4 regions of the Aeromonas sp. TS_SC_11 genome follow, and region 3 is predicted to be linked to each of the others. Evidence: predicted binding sites of a transcription regulator. Region 3 holds the regulator's gene; each other region holds the start of a gene.
The links. Region 3 encodes sigma-54, which starts transcription at its own class of promoters, with help from an activator protein. Its sites were predicted from a motif close to TGGCACNGTTTTNGCTT; they were not measured.
Positions count from the first base shown of each region.

Region 1 (5,201 bases), 1.0 Mb from region 3:
GCTGCCCGACCCCTGCGGTATCGATGAGTACCAGCCGACGATGGCGGAACTGATAAAGCGCATTGGCCAGCTCTTCGGCATCACGCACCTGCCGAACCGGACACCCCATGATGCGACCATAGGTCTGCAACTGTTCATGGGCACCAATCCGGTAGTTGTCCGTGGTGATGAGCGCCACCTGCTCGGCGCCATACTTCATGGCAAACCGTGCCGCCAGTTTGGCGATGGTGGTGGTTTTGCCCACCCCGGTCGGTCCGAGCAGGGCAACCGCCCCACCCTGTCGTAAAATGTCGTCTTCGCTGATCTTGAGCTGGGCGGTCAGCACCTCGGCCAACTGGGCCATGGCCTGATGGATGGACATATCCTCAGGGATAAGGCCCGCCAGCTGATCGGCAAACGCATCATCAAAGCCTATCTTCTTGAGTTCCTTGATGAGCAGGGCCCGCATAGGTTCACGGCGTTCCACTTCCTGCCACATCAGTCCGGAGATCTGGTGCTCCAGCAGCTTGCGAATGCTGGCCATCTCCTTGCGCATCCCTTCCATCTCCTGCTCTCGCGGCGCAGGCTGGGGAGCGCGACCCGGGGTCGCCACTCTGGCTTTGGGCTTGGCGGGCTCGGGCGCCGCTCCCCACTGGCCCTGTTCGGCCAGGGTGCGAGGCGCGGATCCGGCAGCAGCCATCGGGGCCCCACCGTTGAGACCGGCCGGGTTGGATGGATTCAGCTTCTGCTGGCGTGCCAGCAGCGCGGCCAGGGTATCGGCATAGTGTTCGTTCTGTTCCTTGGCCGGGGTGGGCACAGGGCGCGTCATCTGCCGTCCGGCAGACGAGATATTGACGCTCTCATCGTTCAACTGACGGCGAACCGGCGCATCTTTGGGTCCCGGAACCTGGGATTGATAATCGACAGCAGCGACTATCTCCACCCCTCCGGTGACTTTCTTGTTGGACATGATGACGGCATCGGGCCCGAGAGTCTCCTTGACCTCAGCCAGCGCCGTTCTCATATCCTTGGCAAAAAACCGCTTAATCTTCACCCGTCATCTCCGCTAACTAGTTCTGTCCTACCGCACTGACGATGCGGATTTGCTTGTCATCAGGCACTTCCTGATAAGACAGAACGCGTAATCCAGGAATGGCATTCTTGACAAATTTCGCCAGGGTATTGCGCAGTATCCCTGATGTCAGAAGCACGGCCGGTTGGCCTTCCAGTTCTTGTCGTTGAGTGGCTTCCACCAGCGAGCGCTGCATCCGCTCCGCCAGGCCCGGCTCTATGCCAGCGCCATCACCACCCCCTGCCTGCAGGGATTGATGCAATATACGTTCCAATTCTGGCGACAATGTGATCACCGGTAACTCGGGATCCGGGCCGGCAATCTCCTGCACTATCAGGCGGCGCAGGGCGATACGGCAGGCGGCCGTGAGCACTTCCGGGTCCGGGCTGCGCGGGGCATATTCCACCAGGGTCTGCAGGATAGTGCGCATATCACGGATTGGCACGCCTTCATTGAGCAAATTCTGCAATACCTTCACCAGGTTACCCATGCTGATGACCTCGGGAACCAATCCTTCCACCAGTTTGCTCTGGTGCTTCCCTATCATGTCGAGCAGTTGCTGCACCTCGTCATGTCCCAGCAGCAAGGCGGCATGGTTGGAGAGGATCTGGCTCAAGTGGGTAGCGACCACTGTCGCGGTATCCACCACTGTATAACCCAGGGTCTGCGCCTGGGAGACCTGCTCCTTGGCGACCCACACCGCCTCCAGCCCGAAGGCGGGATCCCGGGTGGCAATGCCCTGGATCTGGCCGAACACCTGGCCCGGGTTGATGGCCATCTCCTTATCATGGTAAACATTGGCCTCGCCGGTACTGACCCCCATCAAGGTGATGCGGTATTGATTGGGCGCCAGATCCAGATTGTCCCGAATATGTACGGCAGGAACCAGAAAGCCGAGCTCCTGAGAAAGTTTCTTGCGCACCCCTTTGATCCGGCTGAGCAGTTCACCACCCTGATTGCGATCCACCAGAGGGATGAGCTGATAGCCCACCTCCAGCCCGATAATATCCACCGGCATCACATCGTCCCAGCTCAGCTCTTTCTGCTCATGAGGCTGCTCTGAAGTAGCCGGCATCAGCTCGCCCTTGGCGGCCTTGGCCGCAGCACGTTTCTCACGGCGCAGCAGCCACCAGGCTCCGGTGGCAGAGATGGCTCCCAGACTCAGGAAAGCAAAATGTGGCATGCCGGGAACCAGCCCCATCATCAGCAGGATGCCGGCCGAGATGGTCAGTGCCTTGGGATTGTCAAACAACTGACCCAGTACCGCCGTGCCCATGTCCTGATCCGTATTCTGCCGGGTCACTATGATGGCGGCGGCGATGGAGAGCAGCAGGGAGGGGATCTGAGCAACCAGACCGTCACCAATGGCAAGCAGGGTATATATTTCAGCCGCTTCACCAAAGGTGAGCTGGTGCTGCATCATGCCGATGATGAAACCGCCGATGATGTTGATAAAGAGGATCATGATGCCCGCGATAGCATCCCCTTTCACAAATTTGGAGGCACCGTCCATGGAGCCGTAGAAGTCGGCTTCCTGGGTCACATCCTGACGACGTTTTTTGGCATCTTCCTGGTTGATGAGACCAGCGTTCAAATCCGCGTCGATGGCCATCTGTTTGCCGGGCATGGCATCCAGGGTGAAACGGGCGCTCACCTCTGCGATCCGCCCCGCACCCTTGGTGATGACCACAAAGTTGATGATCATCAGGATCGTAAAGACGATGATACCGACCGCATAGTTGCCGCCGATCACCACGTTGCCGAACGCCTCGATCACATGACCGGCTGCAGCGCTGCCATTATGACCTTCCAGCAAGACCACCCGGGTTGACGCCACGTTGAGCGCCAGGCGCAGCAAGGTAGCGAGCAGCAAAACGGTTGGAAAGGCAGCAAATTCGAGAGGGCGGCGGGTATAGACGGCGACCAGCAAGACCACGATGGAAAGCGCAATATTGAAGGAGAAGAGGACATCCAGCATCAGCGGCGGGATGGGCAGCACGACCATACCAAGAGACGCCAGCACCAGCAGCGGTGTCCCCACCCCCTTGGTCAGCAATCCCCTGTGCTCTTTCAATCGGCCCAATGATGCCTGGAATTTCATCGTTTTTCTCAATCTTAAACTGCTGGTGTCAGATTAAAGCAAACATCAAGCCAACAATTCAATGCATTGATTTTAAATGATTTTATTTTGACTGCGTCAGAAGTTTGTCATTTTCGAAATTCGGGCGGAATGGGCAGATCCTTGGAGATCGGATTGGGGCGCCGGCCGCTGCCACGACGGAATTTTTTGAGCTGATAAATATAAGCCAACACCTGAGCCACGGCGGCAAACAGGCCTTCCGGGATTTCGTGCCCAATCTCGGTGGAGTGAAAGATGGCGCGGGTGAGTGCCGGGGACGGCATGATGGGGATCTTGTACTCCCTGGCTATCTCCCTGATCTTCATTGCGATCTCATCTGTTCCCTTGGCGACTACCTTGGGCGCTGCACCCGGCTTGGCAATGTCGTATTTGAGCGCCACCGAGTAGTGGGTCGGGTTGGTGATGATGACGTCTGCCTTTGGCACATCTCCCATCATGCGTCGCATCGCCATCTGCATCTGCAACTGCCGTATCCGTCCCTTCACCTCGGGTTTACCTTCGCTGTCCTTGAATTCGTCTTTCACTTCCTGCTTGGTCATCTTGAGCTGGCGGGTGTGGTTCCAAGTCTGGAAGGGTACATCTATGGCCACTATGGGGATGAGAGCACAACAGAGGATGATCAGCATCCACAGCAGCAGGTCCAGCGCATCTATGATTCCCCCGGGAAACCCCTCCATGGAGAGGTTGAGCAGATGGTTGAACTGGCTCGACAACATCCACCAGGCAAACAAACTGATGAAGACCACCTTGGCAATGGACTTGACCAGTTCGATCAGGGACTGCACCCCGAACATCCGCTTGATGCCGCTGAGCGGGCTCAGCTTGCTCCACTTTGGCATCATGGCCTCGGAGGAGAAATTCATCCCCCCCAGCAGGGTATTGCCGACGAAAGCCGCTATGGCCACCAGCATGAACAGCAGGCCAAGCGGATAGACAAGCTCCCTTAGCAAGGCCGGCAACATGGCGCCCATGGCGTTGGGATCAAAAGCCTGATCCCGGTCCAGAGTAAAGCCAATGGTGAGGATCTTGACCATGGCGCCGGCCAGACTCTCCTTGACCATCAGCAGACCGAAAACGGCTGCCAGCAGGACGCTGGCGGTACCCAGCTCCTTGGAGCGTGCAATCTGCCCTTTTTCCCGGGCCTGTTGCAGTCGTTTGCCCGTGGGTTGTTCGGTACGTTCCTGATCGGTATCAGCCATCTTGCTGACCTCCGCAACGCCGGACGCAGCTCAGCGGCACTCGCCTCCAGAGGAAGTGAAGCTGTTCGGTATCAAGCCACGCGCAATCAACCATTCTGATCACCGAAGCACTGGACATTAATCAGCTCGCAGCTGGTCTCCTGCACCCGCTCCCACATGGAATCGAAGTGACCGAGAAAACCGCCTATGGTGAGCCAGAGGATGAAGAGACCGGACATCATGCTGACCGCAAAACCGATACTGAAGATATTGAGCTGGGGGGCTGCCCGGGTCATGACACCGAACGCAAAGTTGATGAGCAGCAGCGCGACTATGGCCGACAGCGCCATCACCAGAGAGGCCTGGTACATGATCCCCAGAAAACCGACCAGACTGCGGATGGCAGGCAGGGTGAGCCCGGCATCGGAGACCGGCAAAGTCTCGAAACTCAGCACTACCATGCGCAGCATGATGAGGTGACCATCTACCGCCAGAAACACCAGAGTTGCCAGCATCAGGTAGAACTGGCCTACCACAGGGGCAGACTGGCCATTCATGGGGTCCACCAGGGTCGCAAAGCCCAGACTGGTCTGCATGGCGATGACCTGGCCGGCCATCACGAAGCTCTCCATCAGAAACTGGGTCATCAGGCCGAGGGCAATGCCGATGAGCAGCTGCTGGGTCAACACCAGAAAACTGCCGACGGAGAACAGCTCAACCTTGGGCATGGGAGGCAACAAGGGGGCGATCATGAAGGTCAGTGCCAGCGCCAGCCCGATGCGGATCCGGGCTGGCGTCAGCCGACTGCCAAACACCGCCATCACCATCAAGA
Region 1 covers NZ_CM170470.1:4,457,262-4,462,462, forward strand. The annotation lists gene flhF (flagellar biosynthesis GTPase FlhF) at 1-1,033, opposite strand, end outside; gene flhA (flagellar biosynthesis protein FlhA) at 1,050-3,152, opposite strand; gene flhB (flagellar biosynthesis protein FlhB) at 3,260-4,390, opposite strand; gene fliR (flagellar biosynthetic protein FliR) at 4,477-5,201, opposite strand, start outside.
Region 1: a site for sigma-54 is predicted at 3,189-3,205, ahead of flhA (flagellar biosynthesis protein FlhA). Genes of this name have one in related genera too.

Region 2 (5,201 bases), 1.1 Mb from region 3:
ATGCCTCTGAGAAGTTGATATCCCTGGCTTTGAAACCCGGGGTATCTGCGTTGGCAATGTTGCTGGATAGCACCTCGGCACGCTTGGAACGAACGCCCAGCGTGTATTGGTGAATCCCGAATGCCTTGTCGAATGAAATTGCCATAGCACACCTCCTGCTTGATAAATTATTAGCAAGAGGTGTGCCAAAGAGGGATTTTAAGCGGGGTTATTTGACTTTGTAGACGATGCCAGGATTGCAACGGACCATTTCGAACCGATCGGTCAGACCAGCCAGTGACTCTGAGGCCCCCAGCATCAGATAACCACCAGGGTTGAGGCTGGCTGCGAACTGATTGAGGATCTTCGACTTCACTTCCGGCGCAAAGTAGATGAGCACGTTGCGGCAGAAGATGATGTCAAACTTGCCGAGCAGGCTGTAGCTCTCCAGCAGGTTCAGTGGCCGGAACGTGGTCAATTTTCTGACACGTTCCACCACCCGCATCTTGTTGTCACCATAAGGTTCGAAGAACAATTTTTTGCGCTCAGGTGACAAACCACGAGCCAGCGCCAGACTGTCGTACACCCCTTCCTTGCACTGATTGAGCATGGTGCTGGAAATATCGGTGCCCACAATCTGCACGCCACCGGGCAAGGTACCCGGCTTCTTGACCTGCTGTTCCAGCGCCGTCATGGCGATGGAATAGGGCTCCTGCCCAGACGAGGAGGCAGCCGACCAGATCTTGATCGGACGGCCACTCTTGCCCAGTTCAGGAAAAAGCTTGTCAGTGAGTAGTTGAAAGGGGTAAGTATCGCGAAACCAGAGGGTCTCGTTGGTAGTCATGGCATCAACCACTGCCATTTTCAGGTCACGCTCACGCACACTCATCGCTCGAGTAACCAGATCAGACAGACTCTCAATACCAAACTGAGTCATCAAGGGTGAAAGCCGACTCTTGACCAGATACTGTTTGTTGTCACCCAGCACGATTCCGCTCTGTACTGCCAGAAAGTTGCTGAATTGTTTGTATAAGTCGTCCGAAAGTGTCTTCATGCAGTTTGTTCTTCTTGATTAGAGTGCGCCTTGTACGGCTTTGGCCAACTCATCCGGTTGGAATTTGGCGATGAAATTGTTCGCACCGACTTTCTGCACCATGGCCTGATTGAACACCCCACTGAGGGATGTGTGCAGAATAACATGTAAGTCCTTGAGATTGGGATTGTTACGGATCTCTGCGGTAAAAGTATAACCGTCCATTTCTGGCATCTCGATGTCCGAGATCACCAAGGCAATCTGATCCTTGATGGGGCCATTCTTGGCCATCTCCAGCAACATGTTGAGTGCCTCACGCCCATCCTTGGCCAGCACACATTGCACGCCAATCGCCTCAAGGGCTCGCTGCACCTGCTTGCGAGCAACAGAAGAGTCATCTGCTACCAGTACGGGACGACCATGGGTATTGTGCTCAACACTGGCATCCACCAACTCGGCACTTACTTCAGTCGACACCGGGGAGATTTCGTTGAGGATACGTTCAACATCCAGGATCTCCACCAGCTCGCCGTCTACCTCCGTGACCGCAGTCATGTAGTTGATGCGCCCTGCCCCTTTGGGTGGCGGCAGAATGGATTCCCAGTTCATGTTGATGATGCGTTCAACCGAATGCACCAAGAAGCCCTGAACTGAACGGTTGTACTCGGAAATAATAATGAAACACTTGCTCAGGTCCTCGATGGGACGTTTGCCCACCGCCATGCTGAGATCAATCACCGAAATGGTCTGGCCACGGATGTGCGCAACGCCACGAATACAGGAGTTGAGCTTTGGCATGACGGTCAAGGGAGGGCATTGCAGCACTTCACGCACTTTAAATACGTTGATGCCAAATCTTTGACGTCCATTGAGACGAAACAACAGCAGCTCCAACCGGTTTTGTCCCACCAGCTGGGTACGTTGGTTGACCGAGTCCATAATACTGGCCATAAACACTCCCTAAAAACGCTTGGCATTAATCATGCATGCGTATTGGCTTGCGTCAGACTATCGATGTCACTACAAACGAATTCTGAAGCAAGCATAGTTAAATATGGTGATATGCGTGAACAACTTATCGGCCTGCGAGAGAAAATGATTAGTAGACTTTTCCTCATCTTACTGCTGTTTTGCGGCATATCTCACGCCACGGCATCCGAGGTGACCAGTTATCTGCAAGAAATGGCGCAAGAGTTTGTGCTCGGCCAGCTCGATATTCCACTCGATGCCCAGGCTCATGTGCAAGCTGCCTCCATTGATGACAGACTACCTTTGAGCCGCTGCGAGCAGCATCTTACCATCAGCCTTCCCGCCAGGATGGAGGTGCGTCGTAACACCACCGTCTACCTCAAATGCGAGGAAGAAAAACCTTGGGACCTCTATTTGCCGGTGCGCGTCAGCATCCAGAAACCCTATGTGACCGTGGCTACCCCGGTAGCCAAGGGCGACATACTCAGTGAGAGTGTCTTGACGCTGGCCTATCAGGATCAGACCCAGATCCGCGGTGATTATCTGAGCGATCAGGCCCCCCTGATAGGAGTACGCAGCAAACGGGAACTCAAGCCGGGTCAGCCCATACGGCTCAGCCAAGTCTGCGTGGTTTGCAAAGGCGACCAGGTCACACTCAGTGCAGAAAACAGCAGCATGCAAATCAAAACCATGGCCCGAGCCTTGCAAGATGGCAGCTTCGGAGACATGATCAGCCTCGTCAATATTCGTTCAGGAAAAACAGTGCAAGGGAAAGTCAGCGCAGTCGGCTCTGTCGTGGTCCCCTTCTGATATGTTTTTCTGGTTATTTTTTTCTAAAGTTCTGACGACGGTCACCGATAAACAGGTAAGCGAACAGCAAAGCAGACGAAGGTAAACACTATGGCTATTAACAATATCAACAACTTGGCGAATAATCGGTTGCAAAACACCGGTAACAGCCAGGGTGCCAACACCAAACAAGCGACCTCGTCTCCCGACAACCGTGCGGCGACTGTCAAGACAGACTCCGTCTCCTTGACCAATGAGGCGCAGCAATTGCAACAGATGCAGAAAAACCTCAACTCAGCCTCCACCGGCAATGAAAGCCGGGTCGAGAGTCTGAAGAAAGCCGTGGCCAATGGTGAATACCAGGTCAACAGCGAGGCGGTAGCCAAAAAGATGTTCAGCTTTGAATCCACTCTGGACAAGCTGCTCGGATGATGGATTTACCTTCGCTGCTGCACACCCAAGACGAATATCTCTCCCGGATGCAAGGTTTGCTGGAGGAGGAATTCAACCTGCTCAAGCAGCACCAAGCATTGGCGCTGCCTGAGCTGGCAGAGCGCAAGCAGAAACTGCTTGCAGATATTGAAGTGCTGGACCAGACCTTGGCCCGGCTGCCCGAACTGCAACAGCAGCTGTCGGCCTTTCCAGAGCAGATGACTACCCTGCGTGAAAAACTCGATGCCTGTCAGGAACAAAACGATGTGAATGGTCGCCTGCTCGAGCTCAGCATCGTCTCCAACCGCCGCTTGGCAAGCTTTTTGAGCCAGTTGCGGGATCGCAACTCCCTGACTTATGACGCCAAGGGCAACACCCGCTCCGGCACACGCTCATTCGGCATCAAGGCCTGATCCCTTTCCGCTCCCCCCTCGCGCAAGCTCTGCCTGTCGCCAACCTATAACACCAGCCTCAACAGTTCTTCGCTGTCCGCACAGGCATGGATGCTCAACACGCCCGTCTCATACCGGCCATAGGTTGCCGCCAGCTCTCCCCGTGGAAAACAGATAGACCCCGGATTCATCAGCACCAGCTCCCCTTCTCGCTGCAGCACGGGTAGATGGGTGTGGCCGCTGATAAACAGGCTGCCGGGGGGCATCGGTACCGCATCCGGGCGATAGAGATGACCATGACTGACAAACCAGCGCCGTCCATCCACCAGCAACTGGTTATAAGGTGCTGTCATGGGGAAGTTCAGCAACATCTGATCCACTTCCGAATCGCAGTTGCCACGCACCGCCATGATGTGCGGCGCCAGCTGATTGAGCCGCTCCGCCACGGCGGCGGGGGCATAACCCGGCGGCACCGGATTGCGAGGGCCATGGTTGAGCAGATCGCCGAGCAGCAGATAGTGATCGGGCTGCCAGGGAGCAAGCTGGGCCAGCACCTGTTCCAATGCGCTCAGGCTGCCGTGCAGGTCTGAAATGATGGCAATCTTCATCGCGAACTCCCTTACTGCTTGCTGAAATAGAGATCCTTGGTGGCGATAGCCCCCTTGAGGTTCTGGCTCGGCAACCCTCGCAGTGTGGGGTCCACCAGCCGCATCTGGTTGTAGTGATACACGGGAATGGCGGGCATTTCGTCCATCAGCAGCTGCTCGGCCCGGCGATAGAGTCCGGTCCGGGTACTACCATCCAGGGTGTCCGATGCCTGCTGCAGCAAGCCATCAAAGGCCGGATTGCAATAGCCGCTCTCGTTCTGGGGATCCTGACAGCGGAAGCTGTTGAGCATGGATGAGGGCTCCACATAATCTCCAAACAGGAAGGAGCGGACCAGCATGAAATCACCACTGTCTTTTGCCACCTGATAGGCGCTCCACTCCATGTTGTTGAGCGACACCTCCACCCCCAGCGGTTTCCACATGGCGGCCACCGCCAGCGCCAGCTTCTTGTGGCTCTCAGACGTGTTGTAGGTCAACGTCAGCTTGAGGGGACGGGCACTGTTGTAACCTGCCTGCACCATCAAGGCGGCAGCCTTGGCCAGCCGTGTCGGCTGATCCTGCAGAGCCAGCGGTGAGCCAAGTGCCTCATAGCCTGGCATGCCAGGCAGCAGAGACCAGGCAGGTCGCTCCCCCTGACCGCTGACCTGTTCGGTCAGCACGTGGCGGTCTATGGTCATGGCCAGTGCCTGGCGCACCCGTACATCCTGCAGCTCGGGACGGCGCAGATTGAAGGTATAGAGATAGGTGCCAAGCAGGGGCAGACCCCAGATCCGCTCTGGCGTCGTCTGTTTGGTCTTCTGGTAATACTCCAGTGCCACCTTGTTGGTAAGCTGGATCTCCCCTGCCTCATAGCGCAGCCGTTCAGCATGCTGGGAGGAGAGCGGCAGATAGGTCACCCGCTTGATCCGGGTGTGCAAGTCATCCCAATAATGGATGTTTCGCTCAGCCTCGATACGTTCATTGGGCGCCCAGTTCACCAGCTTGTAAGCCCCATTGCTG
Region 2 covers NZ_CM170470.1:4,328,349-4,333,549, forward strand. The annotation lists gene flgB (flagellar basal body rod protein FlgB) at 1-145, opposite strand, end outside; gene AC1P02_RS19975 (CheR family methyltransferase) at 209-1,033, opposite strand; gene AC1P02_RS19980 (chemotaxis protein CheV) at 1,052-1,963, opposite strand; gene flgA (flagellar basal body P-ring formation chaperone FlgA) at 2,186-2,791, shown strand; gene flgM (flagellar biosynthesis anti-sigma factor FlgM) at 2,882-3,202, shown strand; gene AC1P02_RS19995 (flagella synthesis protein FlgN) at 3,199-3,615, shown strand; gene yfcE (phosphodiesterase) at 3,660-4,202, opposite strand; gene AC1P02_RS20005 (peptide ABC transporter substrate-binding protein) at 4,214-5,201, opposite strand, start outside.
Region 2: a site for sigma-54 is predicted at 1,984-2,000, ahead of flgA (flagellar basal body P-ring formation chaperone FlgA). Genes of this name have one in related genera too.

Region 3 (5,201 bases):
TCCAGTGTGGATTCGGCAGGAAGCGGGCATCGAACACGAAGTCGGCGTCCTTGGGGATGCCGTACTTGAAGCCGAACGACTCGAACACCAGCACCAGCTCATTCTCTTTCTTGCCGAGCACCCGGGTCTTGATGAGCTCACTCAGGTCATGAATGCTGAGGCTGGTGGTGTCGATACGCAAATCGGCAGTCGAGGAGAGCGGCGCCAGCAGATTGGTCTCTTCACGGATCGCCTCATCCAGCGAGAGCTGCTTGCGGGACAAGGGGTGCAGCCGGCGGCTCTCACCGTAGCGTTTGAGCAGGGTGGAGTTCTCCGCATCGAAGAAGAAACTGGAAAATTCCACCCGGCCCTCATTGCGAACCTGAGCCAGCAGGGTCTCCAGCTTATCTGCGCTCACCGGCAGGTTGCGCACGTCGATACTGACCGCTAGCTTGTCATACTGGCTCTCGACCGACACGATCAACTGGGGCAGCAGGTTGACCGGCAGGTTATCCACACAGTAATAACCCAGATCCTCCAGCACGCGCAGGGCAACTGTCTTGCCCGAGCCAGAGCGCCCACTTACCACTATTAATTGCATCTTGTTGCCTCACCGCTTGGGGTCATCACGAGGGCCCGAATATCAGGCCGACGTCATGATCTGATAGAGATCTTCATCGCTGGTTGCCTGGCGCAACTGGCGGCAAACCGCCTTGTCGCCCAGTTTGGATGCCATCAGGGAAAGGGTCTTGAGGTGCTGTTTGCACTCGCTTTCCGGCACCAGCAGGGCAAAGAGCAGGTCAACCGGTTGATTGTCGATGGAGTCGAAGGGGATAGGCTCTGCGAAGGTCATCAGGATGGCGGTCGGCGGAAACTCGTCACCGATCCGGCCGTGGGGAATGGCGATACCGGCACCGATCCCGGTACTGCCCATTTTTTCTCGTGCCAGCAAACACTCGAACAGTGTCTGGCGAGAGGTCCCCAAGCGCTCAGCGGCTAATTCACTGATGATCTCGAGGGCGCGTTTCTTGCTGGTACAAGGGACCGCACTTTTGGTGCAGCCCCGACTCAGTATGTGTTCAAGTTGCATAGTTATTTTTGATTTAACTTATCTTTGTGCTTGATGATCTGCCGATCCAGCTTGTCCAGCAGGGTATCAATCGCAGCATACATATCAGCATGCTGTGAATTGGCGAACACCTCACCACCGCTGACATGCAGCTTGGCTTCGGCGATCTGGTTCAGTTTTTCTACGCTCAACACCACATGAACATTATTGATGTGGTCAAAGTGACGCTCGAGTTTGGCAAATTTGTTGTTCACATAATCACGCAGAGCTTCGGTGATCTCGACATGGTGTCCGGTCAGGTTAATTTGCATAACGTCTTCCTTTTGTTTTGCCTAAACCAGGCGTTTGCGCTGATTGGATGGCGGGATCAACAAGGATTCACGGTACTTTGCGATCGTGCGTCTCGCCACCATAATACCCTGTTCGGCCAGCAAATCCGCGATCTTGCTATCACTTAGCGGCTTGGCGGGATTCTCTGCCGTCACCAGCTTCTTGATCAGCGCGCGAATTGCGGTCGATGAGCACTCTCCTCCTCCTTCTGTGTTCACATGACTGGAGAAAAAAAACTTCAGTTCGAAGATGCCGCGGGGGGTATGCATGTATTTCTGGGTCGTTACCCTGGAAATGGTCGACTCATGCATCTCCACCGCCTCGGCGATATCGTTGAGCACCATGGGCTTCATGGCTTCTTCACCATACTCGAAAAAGCCCTGTTGTTGCTCGACAATACAGGTCGCCACCTTGAGCAGGGTGTCGTTGCGACTCTCCAGACTCTTGATGAACCACTTGGCTTCTTGCAAGTGGGAGCGAATGAACTGGGTATCCTGGCTGGTACGCGCCTGACGGGCCATGGCGGCATAGGTCTCGTTGACCCGGATGCGCGGTGCAGAATCCGGGTTGAGTTCGACGACCCATTTGTTGCCCTTCTTGACGACGGTGACATCCGGGATCACGTACTGGGAGTCACTCTGTATGATGCCGTTACCCGGCCTGGGCTCCAGTTGCTGGATAAGGTCCAGCACCTCCTTGAGGTCACTCTCCTTGAGCTTGGTCTTGCGGGCCAGGGTGCGGTAATCACGGTTGCCGAGCAAGTCCATGTGCTCCTTGATCACCTCCCTGGCCTCATTGAGCCAGGGCAGTTCAGGAGCGTACTGGCCAAGCTGGATCAGCAGACACTCCTGCACCGAGCGCGCAGCGATGCCGACCGGATCGAAATGCTGCACCCGCTTGAGCACGGCCTCGACCTCGTCGAGTTCCACCTCGACATCCTCGCTGCTCACCGCCGCCTGTATATCTTCGAGAGAGACGGTCAGATAACCGGAGTCATCGATAGCATCTATGATGGCCAGCGCAATGGCGGCATCCAGATCGCTGAACGGGGTGAGGCGCATCTGCCACAGCAGATAGTCCTGCAGGTTCTCGGTGGTTTCCCCCTGATAGACGCTGTCCTCCCCATCGTGGATGGGGCCTGCGCTCTGGGCTGTGCCGGCTGAATAGACATCTTCCCAGGTGGTATCTACCGGCAGTTCGTCCGGCATCTGATCCTGGGCCATGGCATCGCTGGAGTCGAGCTGGCTGTCGTCGACGGGCTCTTCCGGGCTGGTCTCCTGAACGTCATTCTCCTCTTGCTCAAGCAAAGGATTGTTATCGAGCGCTTGCTGAATTTCCTGCTGGAGTTCCAGGGTGGAGAGCTGGAGCAGACGAATCGCTTGTTGTAATTGCGGCGTCATGGTCAGGGACTGACCGAGACGCAACTGTAATGTCGGCTTCATCTACGTCGGGATATCCTTATGTTCAGCGAGGCAGTCGTCAAAGGAAATGAAGAGATGCCCCCTTACTATAGACTGAATTGATCGCCCAAATAGACGCGCTTGACCTGTTCATCGGCAAGGATCTCGGCCGGTGCACCTTCGGCGATCATCTTGCCGTGGCTGACGATATAAGCCTTCTCACATACGTCCAGAGTCTCCCTGACGTTGTGGTCGGTGATCAAGACACCAAGGCCTCTATCTTTCAGATGCTGGATGATCTTCTTGATGTCTATCACAGAAATGGGGTCGACCCCGGCAAACGGCTCATCCAGCAGAATAAAGCGCGGCTCAGCCGCCAGCGCGCGGGCGATCTCGACCCGGCGTCGCTCCCCCCCTGACAGACTCTGACCCAGGTTGTCACGGATATGGGTGATGTTGAACTCTTCCAGCAGTTGTTCGACCTTGTCTTCACGCTCTTCGCGGCTCAGCCCCTTACGGGTCTGCATGACCCCCATCAGGTTGTCGAACACGGACAGACGACGGAAGATGGAGGCCTCCTGCGGCAGATAGCCGATGCCGTTACGGGCACGGATATGCATGGGCTGCTGGCTGATGTCCTGATCATCGATGGTGATGAGGCCGGCATCGCTCTGCACCAGCCCCACTATCATGTAGAAGGAAGTTGTCTTGCCGGCACCGTTCGGGCCGAGCAGGCCGACGATCTGGCCGGTACCCACCTCCAGACTCACGTCACTGACCACCATGCGACGCTTGTAACTTTTTTGCAGGCCGGCTGCTTTCAACACTGCCATGGTTTATTTTCCCTGCTTCTTCTGGTCGGCGGGCTTGTCGAAGTTCTCTACCTGATCAGGCAGGAACACCGTCTTGACCCGCTGGGTCGGCCCCTTGCTCTCGGCGATCATCTTCTGTTTGACGATGTCGTAGCGGATCAGGTCACCGTTGACCTGGCTGTCTTCCTGTTTGAGCTGACCGTTACCGGTAATAGTCACCAGGCGATTTTTCAGCTCGTAGCGAATGCTGTTGCCGTGGGCGTTGACCGGTTTGCCGTTGTCCAGGATCTGGAAGAAGGTGGCAGGCTTGCCATAGGCCGTCATGACCTCGGCCCCTTTGTCGCCGGAACGGATCACCACCACCTTGTCAGCCTTAATCTTGATGGTGCCCTGAGTGATGATGACATCGTCACTGAAGGTGATGCGGTTGTCCTGCATCTCGGCCACCTGTCTGACCGCATCCACATAGACCTTTTCGGCAAAGTCGGACTCTTTGGCACTCACGGTGCCGCACAGCAGCAAAGCCGCGAGGGCCAGATTAGCGTTTTTCATTGAAATAGATGGCATGGCCCTGATCCAGTAATTCAAAATATTTGCGTTCCAGATGACCCTTCAGGCCAACGCCTTCGGTCTGGAATTCCTTACCCACTATGCTGACATGCTGATTGCTTCTCACATTCTGAGTCACCAGATCCAGCTCCAGATAGGGGGTATCCAGTGTGGAGATGAAGGAGGTGGGCAGCAGGCCATCCAGATGTACCTTGTCGCGCAGGATCACGTTGTCATCTGTATTGAGGACACCTGTGTCGGCCGTGACTTTCCACTCGGCCTCACCCTGCTTGTCAAACATGTAGACCACCGGCTTGTTGAAGGTAGCCTGCTCGATGATCTGGTAATACTCCGCATACTCGGACTCCAGCCGTTCTGTGCGTCGACCGTTGACATCAAAACGGGTGGTCACCAGGTTCCTGGCGGTGAAGTCCGGCTGGTAGTTTTCTGCCTTGGTGGTCGGCTCCGGCGTCAGGTCGACATCACCAATCTGCCAGGCGGCCAGCGCCACCAGAAACAGCAGGGCGAACAACAGTGTCTGTCTGCTCATACCGAGGCCTCTGGCTGATAATCGCCATGCCCTTGCGCCTGCAGTATGAGGTCACATACCTCACGCACAGCACCGACGCCGCCAGCCAGTCGAGTCACCATGTCGGCCCGGGCCAGTACCAGCGGATGAGCATCAGCCACGGCAATGCCGAGCCCGCAGGCCTGCATCACCGGCAGATCTATGGTGTCATCCCCCATATAGGCGGCTTGTGACGCTTCCAGACCCAGCTTGGTCAGCAGCGCCTCGAAGTGGGGCAGCTTCTGATCCGCCCCCTGTACCAGATGCTGCACTCCCAGGCTCTTCATCCGATCGCTGACGATGCGGGAGTTGCGCCCGGTGATGATGGCTATTTCAATCCCGGCATTGAGCAGGGCCCGCATACCGGCGCCATCGCGGGTACAGAAGGTCTTCAGCTCTTCGCCGTCATTGCCCATATAGATGAGGCCGTTGGAGAGCACCCCATCCACATCGCACACCAGCAGGCGGATTTGCGCCGCCCTGTCGTATTGGCT
Region 3 covers NZ_CM170470.1:661,933-667,133, forward strand. The annotation lists gene rapZ (RNase adapter RapZ) at 1-580, opposite strand, end outside; gene ptsN (PTS IIA-like nitrogen regulatory protein PtsN) at 623-1,069, opposite strand; gene hpf (ribosome hibernation promoting factor) at 1,072-1,359, opposite strand; gene AC1P02_RS03110 (RNA polymerase factor sigma-54) at 1,381-2,820, opposite strand; gene lptB (LPS export ABC transporter ATP-binding protein) at 2,886-3,611, opposite strand; gene lptA (lipopolysaccharide transport periplasmic protein LptA) at 3,615-4,142, opposite strand; gene lptC (LPS export ABC transporter periplasmic protein LptC) at 4,129-4,689, opposite strand; gene kdsC (3-deoxy-manno-octulosonate-8-phosphatase KdsC) at 4,686-5,201, opposite strand, start outside.

Region 4 (5,201 bases), 980 kb from region 3:
GCCAAGGGCCGCCACCAGCGCCTTGCGCACGAAGTCTTCGCTGCCGATGCCGATGTTGGTGTACTTCTGGATATCGTCGATGAATTGACGATGCACCGCCGCCACCCGATCGTGGCTGAAGTCAGACATGGAGGCCATCGACATACCGAGTCGCTGTACCTGCTTGGGCTCGAGGTGACGGAAGATCTGGGCAGCATCCTCTTCATTGAGGCTCAGCATCAATACGGCCGCCATCTCCATCCCGCTCATCTGATCCAGGATCAGGCGCTGTCCCTCGGTAATGTCATTACCGGTGACTTGGGTCTTAATTTCTTCAGGCATCTTTGTTGCTTACCCATTCTTTAATGACCTGTGCGGCCAGATCCGGTTCGTTCGCCACCAGCGCACGTACCGCCTTGAGCAGATCCTCGTCACGGTGCAGATCCGGCAGTTTCAGATGGCCGTCACGTACGCCGAATACCGGCTCGGACTCGGCCTGAGCGGCCAGCAGACTGAGCTCGTCATCCCCACCCAGCACTATGCTGTTGTCCAGATCCAGATCCCCTTCCGGTCGTGCATCCGGGTAAAGCAGACGCTTGAGCATGGGGCGTACCACTGTGACGATCAACACTATGATGACCAGCACCGAGGCCGCGATGCGCACCGCACGCCAGAACCAGGGTTGCTCGTAGATGGGCGCGTCGGCCACATTTTCAAGCTCTGGCCGGTTGAACGGAATGGCGACCACTTCCAGAGTATCACCGCGGGTCACATCAAAGCCAAGCCCGCCGCTCAACAGACGACGCAGGGTATCGAGTTCGGCCTGGGAACGGGCCTCACGGGTGACGGCGCCATCGGCACCGGCGATGGACTTGTAATCCACGGCTACCGAGACTGTCATGCGGCGAATGCCCCCCATCTGGCGGCGAATATGGCTGACGGTGGTATCCAGTTCGAAGTTGCGGGTTGCTTCCTTGCGGGAACGACCAGAGGAAGAGGCGGCTCCGCCATCCCCGCCTGCGGCTTCCTCGGGAATATTCGAGGCAGCGGGTGGCTGATTGGTGAGAGCACCCGGCACACCGCCGTTGCTGCCGCTGGCACTGTTCTCTTCCAGCGTCATCTCGGAACGCACGGCAGGCAGGTCCGGGTTATAGGTCTTGCGGGTCTGCTCCTGCTGGGAGAAGTCGAGGGAGAGGTCAACCTCCGCCGTATAATTGTCGGCACCCAGTACGGGTATCAGGATGGCGTCAATTTTTTGTTTGTATTCCACTTCCTGCTTCTGCTGCATCGCAAACTCCTTGCGGGTCTGGGCAGAGACAGGATCTTGCGAACCGGAATTGAGCAGGCGACCGTTCTGATCGGTCACAGTGACACGGGTCGGCTCCAGGCCATGTACGGCGGAGGCGACCATGTCGACGATGGAATCCACTTCCCCCTGACCAAGAGCATTGCCCTTGAGGCTCAGCACCACGGTCGCACTGGGTTTGCGCTCGTTGCGGGCGAACACGTTGTCCTTGGGAATGGCCAGCAGTACCTGGGCCTTGGCCACGTTCTGGAACTGCTCAATGGCGCTCGCCAGCTGGCGCTCGCGGCTTAACTTGAGGCGCTCCGTCTCCATGCGCTGGCTGACGCCAAAGCTGGAATCCTTGAGCAGGATGGACTCGCCATCGTTGCTGGCATCGGTATTGGTGGCAAGGCCGGCGCGGGTCAGGCGCAGGCGGATATCGGCATATTTTTCGGCGCTGACCAGCACGCTCTTGCCATCCACCTCATAGGGGATCTTCTGGGCGTCAAGGTAGTCCAGGGTCTTGACCAGCTCCTGGGTGCTGTAGGTGCCAAGGGGACGCATGTCCGGCTCCTTGCCCCACAACAGGATGAAAACGGCGATCGCCAGACAGATGGCCAGCCCCAGGATCAGGGTAATTTGCCGCAGCACATCCGTGTTGGACAGGAAGCCGAGAGCTGAACTCTTTTGCTCGTTCTCATCGAGGGCAGCGGAGCTCTCCTCGTTGATCAGCAGTTCGCCATTTTGGTCAGTAGCCACGATTTATGTCCTTATTGCTGACATGTGCATGATATTCAGTAATCTCTTATACCGGCATGTTCATGATGGTCTTGTAGGCATCGACCATCTTGTTGCGCACCTGCACCGTAGCCTCGAAGGCGATAGAGGATTTCTGGCCGGCGATCATCACATCGGACAGATCGACTGACTTGTCACCCATATCGAAACGGGTGCGCAGATCATTGGCGGCGCCTTGCAGTTCGTTGACGTTGCCGAGCGCCTGCTGCAGCAACTGACCAAAGTCAGAGGTGACCTGACGACCAGGCTGAGTCAGCGGCGTGGCGCCAGCTTCAACCTTGAGAGCCTGCATCTCTTGCATCAGGCTGCTTGCACTAATTTCCATATCTCATCCCCAGACAAATCATTGACGCTGGCATCCAATAAGCAATTAGAGTGCCAATGCGTTAGGAGTGGCGTGAGGATGCGTGGCCAGACCAGAGCAGGCGGATTCGACAAGGACTGATGGCTCTGATTAAATCCGGTGTTGACGCCCACTTTTAATGGTTGGCAAGGAGTCATCTCTGGATTATCGCAAACCTGTGTTCAAGGCGATGGACTACATAAGCCAGCATCTGGATCACAATCCCAGTCTGGATGAGGTCGCGACGGCGGCCGCCATCTCCACCTTTCACTTTCACCGCATTTTCAAGACGATGGTCGGAGAGACTATCGCCGGCTTTACCCGGCGCCTGCGCATGGAACGTGCGGCCCGTCGCTTGCTGGCCGCACCGCAGAGCGATATCACCACCCTTGCGATCGCAGCCGGGTTCTCCAGCTCCCAGAATTTCGCCAAAGCCTTTCGCCTGCACTTCGCCATGAGCCCCTCGGAATACCGCCAGCAACAAGGGGGAAACTGGAAAAGCAAGATTGGAAACGATCCCCTTCCCTTTGAAACCTATGATGGCCTGGTCATGCACCCGGTCACTGAACACCAGGGTCTGCTGCAGGGGGCGAGCGTCAAGCAGATGCCTACCCGGCGCGTTGCGTATATGCGCCGTATGGGGCCCTATGGCAAAGAGACCTGCGAGCAAGCCCATCGGGATTTACTCGCACTGTTCGCGTCAGACGAGGCGATGACACTGGCAGGCACCTTGAGTCTCTATTGGGATATTCCTGACATCACCGATGAGACGCGCTGCCGTACTGACGTTTGCATTGAGCTGGATCCCGAGATCCATGCAGGGCGCCAGTTGACCACCCAGACCATCGCCGCTGGCCCCTATGCGGTATGCCAGTTTATCGCTCGCGGTGATCAACTGGTCACCACTTGGGAGATAGCGTTTGGCTGGCTGGTGAGCAAAGGGCTGAGCTGCGACGACCGTCCGTGTTACGAGCAATACCACGCGGGCACTGACCCCGACCGGGATCATTACGTGTTTGATATCTGTATCCCGCTTATCAACCCATAAGCCGATACCCCATTTCCATTCACCCTCTTCGGTGCCTTCGGGCGCCGAAGCGACGGAGTCATGCCCATGAATGTCAAAACGCTGTTTCTTGCCAGCCTGCTGGTGAGCCTTCCGATGGCAGCCAATGCCCAGTCACAGAGCCAGACCCTGATCTTTGGCGGCACCATCTACAGCGGCGATCCGGCGACCCCTCACCCGGAGGCAGTCGGTATTGAAGGTAAAAAGATCGTGGCGGTCGGCAGTTACCAGGAGGTCAGTGCCCGGCTCGGCAGCCATGCCAACCAGATTGATCTGAAAGGAAAGTATCTGATGCCGGGGCTCATCGATAGTCATGTGCATGCGGCCTTTGCCGGATTTCAGGCCATGACGGTTAACTTTCCCGATGCAATGAGTCAGGTTAAGCAACTGCAACAATTTCTGACCAGCAGCCAGGATGACCCCCGTCTGACACTCGGTGACGTGCAGCTATACAGCAATGTCTCGCTCGATTACTGGCATCAGCTACCCCTGCTCGATCAGGTGTTCAATGGTCCGCAATACCAGCAAATCCCCGTAGTGTTGGCCGGATCGGATGCCCACACCGGCTGGGCCAATCAGGCCATGCTGCGCAAGGCAGGCATTGATGGCGAGGCCCTTGCCAGTCGTTATGCCACGCTGAAAGGCAATTTTGGCCTCACCCCATCCGGCAAGCTGAATGGCTTTGCCTCGGAAGGCGGCTGGGATGCCATCCTCAAAGCCCTGCCACCGGTCAGCGACGAGACGATTGCCAGTGCCATCATGACCGCTGCCAAGCAGCTCAATCAGGTTGGCATTACCGCCTGGATGGACCCTATCAGCAATATTCGCCCCCTCGCGCCTATCTTCAACGCCGAGCCGGATCGCCGTGACACCGGCCTGTTGCCGGCATACAGCATGCTATCGCGGGAAGGCAAGCTGACCGGGCATGTATCCGCCCTTGCTCTGGTGGGGATCAACGCCTCTCCCGCCATCATTGATGACGTCCTGGCGCTCCAGCGGCAGTTCCAAGATGCCCCGGATGTCAAACTGGTGGGGATCAAGATCCTGCAAGATGGAGTTATCGAGTTTCCATCCCAGACCGCCAAGTTGAGCGAGCCCTATCTCAACCGCCCCGGTTACAGCGGCAGAGACGATCTGGACAAGCAGCGCTTCAACGAGCTGATCCGCACGGCGGATGCCCATCAACTGATCGCTCATTTCCACGCTATCGGCGATCGGGCCGTCCGTGAATCCCTCGATGCCATCGCCTATGCACGGGCCCACAATCAGGATCGCCACCTGCTGCACAGCATCACGCATCTGGAAGTGGTGAGCCCGGCCAGCATTGCCCGTTTCAAACCACTCAATGTGGCTGCGTCGATGCAACTGTTGTGGGCCGGGAAAAACGTGGCGACCACCATGCTGCTGGAGGGGAAAGTGCCCCCTGCCCTGCTGGCCCGTCTCTATCCGGCAGGCAGCCTGCTGCAAAGCGGCGCCATTCTCGCCGGTGCCAGTGACTGGCCGGTATCCAGCCCCAACCCCTTCCTTGCGATATATACCGCGATCACCCGCCAGGGCGAACTTGGCTTGCTGCCCCCCGCCAGCGAGCAGATCAGCCGCCAGGCTATCTTGCAGGCTTACACGCTCAACGCCGCCAAGGTGATTGGACAGGAGAAACAGACAGGATCGATCAGCGTAGGCAAGAGTGCTGATCTGGTATTGCTGGATCGCAATCTGGAGCAGGTTGCGAG
Region 4 covers NZ_CM170470.1:4,471,701-4,476,901, forward strand. The annotation lists gene fliG (flagellar motor switch protein FliG) at 1-321, opposite strand, end outside; gene fliF (flagellar basal-body MS-ring/collar protein FliF) at 314-2,023, opposite strand; gene fliE (flagellar hook-basal body complex protein FliE) at 2,070-2,387, opposite strand; gene AC1P02_RS20675 (AraC family transcriptional regulator) at 2,545-3,453, shown strand; gene AC1P02_RS20680 (amidohydrolase) at 3,520-5,201, shown strand, end outside.
Region 4: a site for sigma-54 is predicted at 2,427-2,443, ahead of fliE (flagellar hook-basal body complex protein FliE). Genes of this name have one in related genera too.